2 regions of the Klebsiella sp. I138 genome follow, and region 1 is predicted to be linked to the other one. Evidence: predicted binding sites of a transcription regulator. Region 1 holds the regulator's gene; the other holds the start of a gene.
The links. The regulator CRP, encoded in region 1, controls carbon source genes, mostly activating them, when cyclic AMP is high. The targets are predictions, from matches to a motif close to ATGTGANNNNNNTCACAT.
Positions count from the first base shown of each region.

Region 2: the regulator CRP is predicted to act here: its motif matches at 2,612-2,629, upstream of rbsD (D-ribose pyranase).

Region 1 is NZ_CP180447.1:4,597,455-4,602,874, reverse strand. Features, by position in the region: gene ACMYSK_RS21415 (YheU family protein) at 1-204, shown strand, start outside; gene ACMYSK_RS21410 (phosphoribulokinase) at 241-1,107, shown strand; gene ACMYSK_RS21405 (OsmC family protein) at 1,172-1,576, opposite strand; gene crp (cAMP-activated global transcriptional regulator CRP) at 1,882-2,514, shown strand; gene ACMYSK_RS21395 (YccS/YhfK family putative transporter) at 2,567-4,645, shown strand; gene argD (bifunctional acetylornithine/succinyldiaminopimelate transaminase) at 4,635-5,420, opposite strand, start outside.
Region 2 is NZ_CP180447.1:4,102,213-4,107,632, forward strand. Features, by position in the region: gene rbsC (ribose ABC transporter permease) at 1-584, opposite strand, end outside; gene rbsA (ribose ABC transporter ATP-binding protein RbsA) at 590-2,095, opposite strand; gene rbsD (D-ribose pyranase) at 2,106-2,525, opposite strand; gene kup (low affinity potassium transporter Kup) at 2,711-4,579, opposite strand; gene ravA (ATPase RavA) at 4,797-5,420, shown strand, end outside.

The DNA of each region.
Region 1 (5,420 bases):
CACGATCTGGATCCCGAAACGCTGGATAATCTGATCGAAAGCTTTGTGTTGCGCGAAGGCACAGATTATGGTGAACATGAACGCTCGCTGGCGGATAAAGTCGCCGACGTCAAACAACAATTGAAAAGCGGAGAAGCCGTGCTGGTGTGGTCAGAACTACACGAGACGGTCAACATCATGCCCCGCAAGCAGTTTCACGGCTAAGGCGGCGCCACACCATCGTTTAATCTGGGAGTTGTTATGTCTGCCAAACATCCGGTGATTGCCGTCACGGGCTCCAGCGGCGCGGGAACCACGACCACCAGCCTCGCCTTTCGTAAAATCTTCGCACAGCTAAACCTGCGTGCCGCGGAAGTGGAAGGCGACAGCTTTCATCGCTATACCCGCCCGGAAATGGACATGGCAATCCGCAAAGCGCGAGATCAGGGGAAGCACATCAGCTACTTTGGTCCGGAAGCGAACGACTTCGGCCTGCTGGAAAATACCTTCCTTGAGTACGGACGAAACGGTAGCGGCCAGTCGCGCAAATATTTGCACACCTATGACGAGGCGGTGCCGTGGAACCAGGTACCGGGCACGTTCACACCGTGGCAACCGCTACCGGAGCCGACCGATGTCCTGTTTTATGAAGGGCTGCACGGCGGGGTTGTCACGCCTCAGTATGACGTTGCGCAGAATGTCGACCTGCTGGTCGGGGTCGTGCCCATCGTCAACCTGGAGTGGATTCAGAAGCTGACCCGCGATACCAGCGAACGGGGGCATTCACGTGAAGCGGTGATGGACTCCGTGGTCCGTTCGATGGAGGACTATATCAACTTCATTACGCCACAGTTTTCACGCACGCATATCAACTTCCAGCGCGTTCCCACCGTCGATACCTCCAACCCGTTTGCGGCGAAAGGCATTCCGTCTCTGGATGAAAGTTTTGTGGTGATTCACTTCCGCAACCTGCGGGATATCGATTTCCCCTGGCTGCTCGCGATGCTACAGGGCTCGTTTATCTCACATATCAATACGCTGGTAGTGCCGGGCGGGAAAATGGGGCTGGCGATGGAACTCATTATGACGCCGCTGGTAGAGCGCCTGATGGAAGGCAAAGCGATTTAAATGGCCGGGCGGCGCGACAAAACGGTGTAAGCCCGGTAAGCATCGCGCCACCGGGCATCTGGTATTACGCTTCCACCACTTCAAATGTATGAGTGATGTTCACCGCTTTTTGCAGCATCAGCGCTACCGAGCAGTATTTCTCCGCCGACAGTTCTACCGCACGCGAGACCGCCGCATCTTTCAGCTCTTTGCCAGTCACGATAAAATGCATATTGATATGGGTAAACAGGCGCGGCGCCTCTTCCCGGCGTTCCGACGTCAACTTCACTTCGCAGTTGGTCACGTTGTGGCGACCTTTTTGCAAAATAGACACGACATCGATCGCACTGCATCCACCCGCCGCCATCAGCACCATTTCCATCGGGCTTGGCGCTTTATCCCCGGAGTTGCCATCCATCAAAATCTGATGACCCGATGCGGACTCTCCAATGAAGGTTAACCCCTCAACCCATTTCACACGAGCTTGCATAAAATTTAACTCCAAGGTTGCAATTTTCCTGACAGATTACGCGCACATAACAATTCTCGCAACGGAAGGCGACCTGCATCATGCTGAAGCGAGACACCAGGAGACATGCGGCAAAAGCTATGCTAAAACAGTCAGGATGCTACAGTATTACATTGATGTACTGCATGTATGCAGAGGAGTTCACATTACAGGCTGAAGAAAAATCACCAGCCGTTTCCCAGGCATAGGGAAACAATACGATTGCATGCCCGGATGCCGTGTTGTGTCGGCACCCGGAGATAGCTTATAACAGAGGATAACCGCGCATGGTGCTTGGCAAACCGCAAACAGACCCTACCCTCGAATGGTTCTTGTCTCATTGCCACATTCATAAGTACCCATCTAAAAGCACGCTGATCCACCAGGGTGAAAAAGCAGAAACGTTGTACTACATCGTCAAAGGCTCTGTGGCTGTGCTCATCAAGGATGAAGAAGGGAAAGAGATGATCCTCTCCTACCTCAACCAGGGCGATTTCATCGGTGAATTAGGCTTGTTTGAAGAAGGCCAGGAGCGTAGCGCCTGGGTACGTGCGAAAACCGCATGTGAAGTGGCCGAAATCTCCTACAAAAAATTCCGTCAGCTTATCCAGGTCAACCCGGACATCCTGATGCGTCTGTCGTCGCAGATGGCTCGTCGTCTGCAGGTAACCTCAGAAAAAGTGGGTAACCTTGCCTTCCTCGACGTCACCGGGCGTATCGCTCAGACGTTGCTGAATCTGGCAAAACAGCCAGACGCGATGACCCATCCTGATGGTATGCAGATTAAAATTACCCGTCAGGAAATTGGTCAGATCGTGGGTTGCTCCCGCGAAACCGTTGGCCGTATCCTGAAGATGCTGGAAGATCAGAACCTGATCTCTGCACACGGTAAAACTATCGTCGTCTACGGTACGCGTTAAGTCGATAAAACGGCGTATTGCACCCGCAATACGCCGTTTTTGTTTCCCCATTATGTGGCGCAGGCTGATTTACCACCCGGAAGTCAACTATGCACTGCGGCAAACGCTGGTGTTGTGTTTGCCTGTCGCAATCGGTCTCTTCCTCGGTCATCTACAGCAAGGCCTGCTGTTCTCGTTAGTGCCTGCCTGTTGTAACGTCGCTGGCCTCGATACACCTCACAAACGCTTTTTTAAGCGATTGATCGTTGGCGGTTCGTTATTTGCCGGCAGCAGCCTGGTCGTCCAGCTTCTGCTCCAGCAGGATATCCCGCTGCCTCTGATTCTCAGTGGCCTGGCGCTGCTGCTTGGCGTCACGGCGGAAATCAGCTCCCTGCACGCCAGGCTGCTGCCCGCATCGTTAATTGCCGCGATCTTTACCCTGAGCCTTGCCGGGAACATGCCCGTCTGGGAGCCACTGCTGATCTACGCTCTCGGGACCTTGTGGTATGGCCTGTTTAACTGGTTTTGGTTTTGGCTCTGGCGCGAACAGCCGCTGCGTGAATCGCTGAGCCTGCTCTATCGGGAGCTGGCTAACTACTGCGAAGCGAAATACAGCCTGCTGACGCAGCATATCGATCCGGCCACTTCGCTGCCGCCGCTGCTCACGCGCCAGCAAAAGGTGGTGGACCTGATAACCCAATGCTACCAGCAGATGCATATGCTGGCGGCGAACCAGCGCAACGACCACAAACGTCTGTTGCGGGCCTTTCAGGTGGCGCTGGATTTACAGGAACATATTTCCGTCAGCCTGCATCAACCCGAAGAAGTGCAAAAGCTGGTAGAGCGCAGCCACGCGGAGGCGGTGATCCGCTGGAACGCGCAAACCGTAGCTGCCCGCCTGCGGGTGCTGGCCGATGACATTCTGTACCACCGCTATCCGCAACGCTTTCATATGGATAAGCAAATCGGTGCGCTGGAGAAAATTGCCTGGCAGCATCCTGACAACCCGGTCGGACAATTCTGCGCCTGGCACTTTAGTCGAATAGCCCGGGTTTTGCGTACCCAGCGCCCGCTCTATGCCCGCAACCTGATGGCAGATAAAGAACGTCGCCTGCCGCTGCTGCCTGCGCTGAAGAACTATCTCTCATTGAAATCACCGGCATTACGCAACGCCGCCCGCATCTGCGTGATGCTATCGGCAGCCAGTCTGATGGGTAGCGCCCTGAATCTGCCCAAGCCCTACTGGATCCTGATGACGGTGCTGTTCGTGACCCAAAACGGCTACGGCGCGACGCGAGTACGTATCGTCCACCGGGCGGCAGGAACCCTTGCCGGTCTGGCCATCGCCGGACTGGCGCTGCACTTTCATGTCCCGGAGGGCTATACGCTCACCGCGATGCTGCTCGTCACGCTGATGAGCTACCTGATTATTCGCAAGCATTACGGCTGGGCGATGGTCGGCTTTACCGTAACGGCGGTGTATACCCTGCAGCTTCTGACGCTAAACGGCGAGCAGTATATTGTCGCCAGGCTCATCGATACGCTTATCGGCTGCCTTATCGCGTTTGGCGGCATGGTCTGGCTATGGCCGCAATGGCAAAGCGGGCTGCTGCGTAAAAACGCCCACGATGCGCTGGAAGCGGACCAGGAGGCCATCAGACTCATTCTCAGCGACGATCATCAGGCCCCGGCGCTGGCCTACCGCCGCATGCGTGTTAATCAGGCGCATAACTCACTGTATAACTCGCTGAATCAGGCCATGCAGGAGCCCGGTTTTAACTCACATTATCTTGACGATATGAAGCTCTGGGTCACCCACAGTCAGTTTATTGTTGAACATATCAATGCGATGACCACGCTTGCCCGTGAGCATACGATGCTGACGCCGGAGCTGGCCCGACGCTATCTGGAATCTTGTGAGATTGCGCTCCAGCGCTGCCAGCAGCGGCTGGATACCGATGGTCCGGGCAGCACTGGCGATGTGAATATTATGGAGTCGCAGGATGTAGAAGTGAGCCGTGGCCCGTTGAGTACGATGGAACAGCATTTGCAGCGGATCCTCGATCATCTGAACACCATGCACACCATCTCCTCGGTGGCATGGCGTCAGCGCCCGCATCACGGCATCTGGCTACGCGCGATTAAGCGCTAAGTACCTGCTGTACCGCCTGTGCAAAGCGGGCCATCCCTTCGGCAATATCCTTCTCGTCGATAACTAAAGAAGGTACAAAGCGCATAACATCCGGTCCGGCATTAAGCACCATCACGCCCGCATCTGCCGCGGCATACAGGAAATCACGCGCCCGGCCGTGATGCTGTGGCTTAAGCTCAGCGCCAATCAACAGACCCATCCCACGGATATCACTGAACAGGTCAAACTGCGCATCAATCTGCTGGAGGTACTGCACAAACAGCTCACGCTTCGCGTTCACACCGTTCAGCACGTCCGGCGTATTAATCAGGTCAAATGCCGCCCCGGCCACGGCACAGGCCAGCGGGTTGCCGCCGTAGGTTGAACCATGGGAACCGGCGTGGAATGCGCTGGCAATATCGTGGGTAGTCAGTACGGCGCTGATCGGGAAGCCACCACCCAGCGCTTTAGCGCTGGTGAGAATGTCCGGCGTTACGCCGTAGTGCATATAAGCAAACAGCGACCCGGTTCGTCCCATGCCGCACTGGACTTCATCAAACACCAGCAGCGCCTGATGCTCATCGCACAGTTCACGCAGCCCCTTCAGGAACTCTGGCGTTGCCGCCATCACCCCACCTTCTCCCTGAATCGGCTCGACCACTACCGCGCAGGTATGATCGTCCATCACCGCCTTGACCGCATGCAGGTCGTTAAACGGTACGTGGATAATATCTGCCGGCTTCGGACCGAAACCATCAGAGTATTTTGGCTGTCCGCCCACGGAAACCGTAAACAG
Region 2 (5,420 bases), 500 kb from region 1:
AGGCGCGTATGATGCAGCATGTACCACGCCGCCAAAAAGACGATCGCCATAATCCACACCGGCGTCGGAATGCCTAACGGGCGGCCGATACCAAACCAGCCAAACAGGTCGGCGTTATCGGTAAACCCGGTGTTCACCGGGCTGCCGTTGGTGTAGACCATCGTTACGCCGCGCAGCAGCAGCATCATTACCAGAGTCGCGATAAAGGCCTGAACGCGCCCTTTCGCCACAATCACGCCGGTGACCGCGCCAATCGCTGCACCTAAAGCAAGCGCCCCGGCAATCGCCACCAGCGCATTGACCTCCAGACCAACAATCGATGCTGCCACCGCGCCGGTCAACGCCAGCAGGGACCCGACGGACAGATCGATCCCTGAGGTCAGAATGACCAGCGTCATTCCGACAGCCATAATGGCGTTGACCGACGTTTGTTGCAGGATATTGAAGAGGTTATTGACGGTAAAAAAGTTGGGGCTCATGGTCGACACAATCGCTATCAGCACCAGCAGGGCAATCAACGACTTTTGCTCCATCAGCCATGCTTTGGTGAAATAGCGGCGACCAGAAACAGCCTGGGTTGTCATCTTTTTTACTCCTGATTCACACGGTTAAGCTTGCCCACAGCGGCAGCCATCAATACTTCCTGGGTGGCCTGCTCGCGTGTGAATTCACCGCCGAGATGCCCTTCATGCATCACAATGATGCGATCGCTCATGCCTAACACTTCCGGCATCTCCGAAGAGACCAGAATGATGCTCAGACCATCGGCTTTGAACTGGTTAATCAGCTGATAGATCTCTTTCTTCGCGCCAACGTCCACGCCGCGGGTGGGCTCATCAAGGATCAGCACCTTCGGTCGCGTCATCAGCCCGCGGGCGATCGCCACTTTCTGCTGGTTACCACCAGAGAGCAGGCCAATAGCCTGTTCCATTGATGGCGTTTTCACATTGAATAAGCGGATAAAATCGCTCACCGCCTGCTGCTCATCTTTATGCTTCAGACGGCCACCGGCATGGCTGAAATAACGCAGCGCGGTCAATGACATGTTTTCTTTCACCGACATCCCGAGCACTAAACCATCGCGCTTGCGGTCTTCGGAGATATAGACAATCCCGTTTGCCAGGCCATCCTGAGGGGAACGGGTCACCACTTCATGGCCGTCGAGCGTGACGGAACCGCTGCTGCGCGGCAAGGCGCCGTACAGCACCTTCATCAGCTCCGTTCGTCCGGCCCCCATCAACCCGGCGACGCCGAGAATTTCGCCCTGACGAAGGGTAAACGACACATTTTCGACACCCGGCCCGCACAGGTTGTCCACCTTCAGGCGAACCACACCCGGCGCTTTATCCAGATGCGGGTACTGATCTTCCAGCTTGCGACCAACCATCATCTCGATCAGCAGATCTTCATTAAGACTGGCCACCTCGCGCTCTGCGATAAACTGCCCGTCGCGGAAAACCGTCACATCGTCGCAAATCTCGAAGATCTCTTTCATGCGATGCGAGATATAGACAATCCCGCGTCCTTGCGCCTTTAACTCGCGGATGACGCGGAACAGAGATTCCGTTTCGGTATCGGTCAATGCATCCGTCGGTTCATCCATAATGATGACCTTCGACTCAAAGCTCAGCACCTTGGCAATTTCAACCATTTGCTGATCGCCAATCGACAGATCGCCCACCAGCTTCTGGCTGTTAAAACGCAGATTGAGCTTTGCCAGTAGTTTGTCGGCTTCGGCATACATCGTTTTCCAGTCAATTTTGCCAAACCGGTTAACGAACTCGCGACCGAGGAAAATATTCTCCGCGATAGTCAGCTGAGGGATCAGGTTAAGTTCCTGGTGAATAATGCCGATACCGGCTTCCTGGGAGGATTTAGGTCCGTTGAACGTGACTTCTTTACCCAGCCACAAGAGTGATCCGGCATCACGGGTATAGATACCGGTCAGCACCTTCATCATGGTGGACTTACCGGCGCCGTTTTCGCCAACCAGCGCCATGACGCGGCCAGCATAGACATTGAGCGAGGCGCCAGAGAGCGCCTTAACGCCTGGGAACGCTTTATCGATCCCTTTTAATTGCAATAAGGCTTCCATATCGGCGACCTCAGAACGTCACGCCGGCACAGAGAATAACGTTCGCATACGGGGAACATTCCCCGCTGCGAATCACCGCCTGACTATCTGCGGTTTGTTTTTTAAACTGCTCATGACTGGTGTAACGAATTTCAATGGTATTTCCCTGGTGTTGCTGCAGCAGCTCAAGGTGAGTGAGCAACGTCGCATGGAGCTGCGGATTATGAATTTTTATCTCTTCCGCCAGGATCGCCGCTTCAACCTGCATTTCAGCCGTTACCACCTCCAGAACCTGCATAAAGGAGGGTACGCCCTGGGTTAATGCCATATCGATACGCGCGCTGCTGCGGGGAACCGGTAAACCGGCATCGCAGACGACCAGCGTATCGGTATGACCCAGGCGGGAGATAACCGAAGAAATATCAGCGTTAAGTACGGTGCCTTTTTTCATTTTTCTCTTTTGCTCCAGTAGCGAAACGTTTCGCTAGAGCAAGTATTGTCAATATACGCGCAGAAAACCATCATCAGAAGAGAGAAATGTGATCGCCATCGAAACGTTTCGCGCACGACAGGAGAGAAAAGAGAACCAGGGCAAAAAACAAAAAAAAGCCCTTCACGAGGAAGGGCTTCTGCGCATCAGATTTCGACCTGGGTGCCCAGTTCGATTACCCGGTTCGGCGGGATTTCGAACTGATCCGGCGCCCTCAGGGCATTACGCTGCAGCAGGAGGTACAGTTTCCCGCGCAGTCGCAGATACCATGGCCGTTTGCCAATAATCAGCGATTCATGCGACATAAAGAACGAGGTCTCCATCATCCGGCAGCTCAGACCTTCCAGCCCACAGCGGTGGAACACTTCTTCCACGTTTGGCGTTTCGCGCCAGCCGTAGCTGGCCACCACGCGCCAGAACGACGGTGAAATCTGCTCAATCTGCACGCGGCGAACGTTATGCACATAAGGCGCATCTTCAGTTCGCAGCGTCAGCAGAATCACCCGTTCGTGCAATACCTTGTTGTGCTTGAGGTTATGCAGCAGGGCAAAAGGAATCACGTTCAGCGCGCGGGACATATAAACCGCGGTGCCCGGCACGCGAACCGGAGGTGATTTCTCCAGGGAGGAGATCATCGCTTCCAGAGAGTTTCCGTGTTCGTGCATCCGGCGCAGCAGGCGGAAACGTTCGCTTTTCCAGGTTGTCATCACGGTGAACATCACCAGACCAAGCGTTAACGGCAGCCAGCCACCGGAAACAATCTTATCGAGGTTGGCTGAGAACAGCGGTAAATCAATGCACATAAACGCGAGAAAGAGCAGCGCCACAAAGAACTTATTCCAGCGCCAGTTTTTACGCGCGACCGTGGTGAACAGAATCGTGGTCAGAACCATGGTTCCCGTTACCGCAATCCCGTACGCTGCCGCCAGGTTCGAAGAGTGCTCAAAGCTGATAATCACGATAACCACTGAGACATACAGCAGCCAGTTGATGAACGGAATATAAATCTGCCCGGATTCCATTTCCGAGGTATGAATAATCCGCATCGGCGGCAGATATCCCAGGCGAACAGCCTGGCGGGTCAGCGAGAATACCCCGGAAATCACCGCCTGCGAGGCGATAACCGTCGCTAACGCTGCAATGATCAGCATCGGGATCAGTGCCCATTCAGGAGCCAGCAGGAAGAAGGGGTTTTTGATCGCTTCCGGATGCTGTAACAGCAGCGCGCCCTGACCGAAATAATTCAGCACCAGCGAGGGCAGTACCACGGAAAACCACGCCAGGCGAATCGGCAATTTACCGAAGTGCCCCATATCCGCATACAGCGCTTCAACACCGGTAATAGAGAGCACCACCGCACCAAGCGCGACAAAGGAGACGGTTTTATATTCAAGGAAGAAATGAACAGCCCAGTACGGGTTTAGCGCCTGCAGCACTTCCGGATTGGCAATAATGCTGCGCGCCCCCAGCACCGCCAACAGCAGAAACCAGATCAGCATAATTGGCGCGAACAGCTTACCGACCATGCTGGTGCCGTGCTTCTGGATAGCAAACAACAGCGTCAGCACGAAAATAGAGATGGGGACAATCCAGGTATCCAGATTAGGAGCGATAATTTCCAGCCCTTCAATTGCCGACATAACCGAAATCGCCGGCGTAATCACCACCTCGCCGTAGAAGAAGCTGCCGCCAATCAGGCCGAGAATAACCAGAACCGATGTCATTCGCGCGGACGTGTTGCGTCCCGCCAGCGACATCAGCGTCAGGATCCCCCCTTCACCGGCGTTGTCTGCGCGCATGACGAAGGTGATGTATTTGAGTGATACGGTGAAGATTAACAGCCAGAAAATTAGCGACAGAAAGCCAAAAACAGCATCACGTTCAACGCCAAACCCAAACTGACCAGACAGACATTCTCGAAGTGTATACAGCGGACTGGTACCGATATCACCGTATACCACGCCGATAGCCGCCAGCGTTATTGCTGGCAACGATTGCTTATTATCAGTGCTCATAGACTAGTCTTTTCGTTTATAAAACAAATGTGTGCCTAGTCCCTTGGCCCACAAAAAGCGCACAGTATGCACGATTATTTGCTGAATCGTACCCCTAACCAACATCATATTAACCTGACTCAAAGAAAATAAATCGATTCTTCAGGCTATTACCATCCCTAATCAAACATCTATACTCGACTCAATAACGACACATGAAAAAGCACGCAACTCAATTATGGCTCAATCACATTTACTGGCAGAAAGAATTTCCCGGCTCAGCGCCTCTCTGGAAAAAGGTTTGTTCGAACGCAGTCACGCGATACGACTTTGCCTGCTCGCCGCGCTCAGCGGCGAAAGCGTTTTCTTACTCGGTCCACCGGGCATCGCCAAGAGTCTGATCGCCCGCCGCCTCAAGTTCGCCTTCCAGCAAGCCCGCGCTTTTGAATACCTGATGACCCGATTCTCCACTCCGGAAGAGGTTTTTGGCCCACTCTCCATTCAGGCGCTGAAGGATGAAGGGCGCTACGAGCGCCTGACGACGGGCTATCTTCCGGAAGCTGAAATTGTCTTCCTCGATGAGATCTGGAAAGCCGGCCCGGCAATCCTCAACACCTTACTGACGGCAATCAACGAACGTCATTTCCGTAACGGGGCGAAAGAAGAAAAAATCCCCATGCGCCTGCTGGTGGCGGCGTCAAACGAATTACCGGAAGCAGACAGCAGCCTTGAGGCACTCTACGACCGCATGCTCATCCGTTTATGGCTGGATAAGGTCCAGGATAAAACGAACTTCCGCTCGATGCTGATAAGCCAGCAGGATGAAAACACCAACCCGGTACCCGCCAGCCTGCAGGTCAGC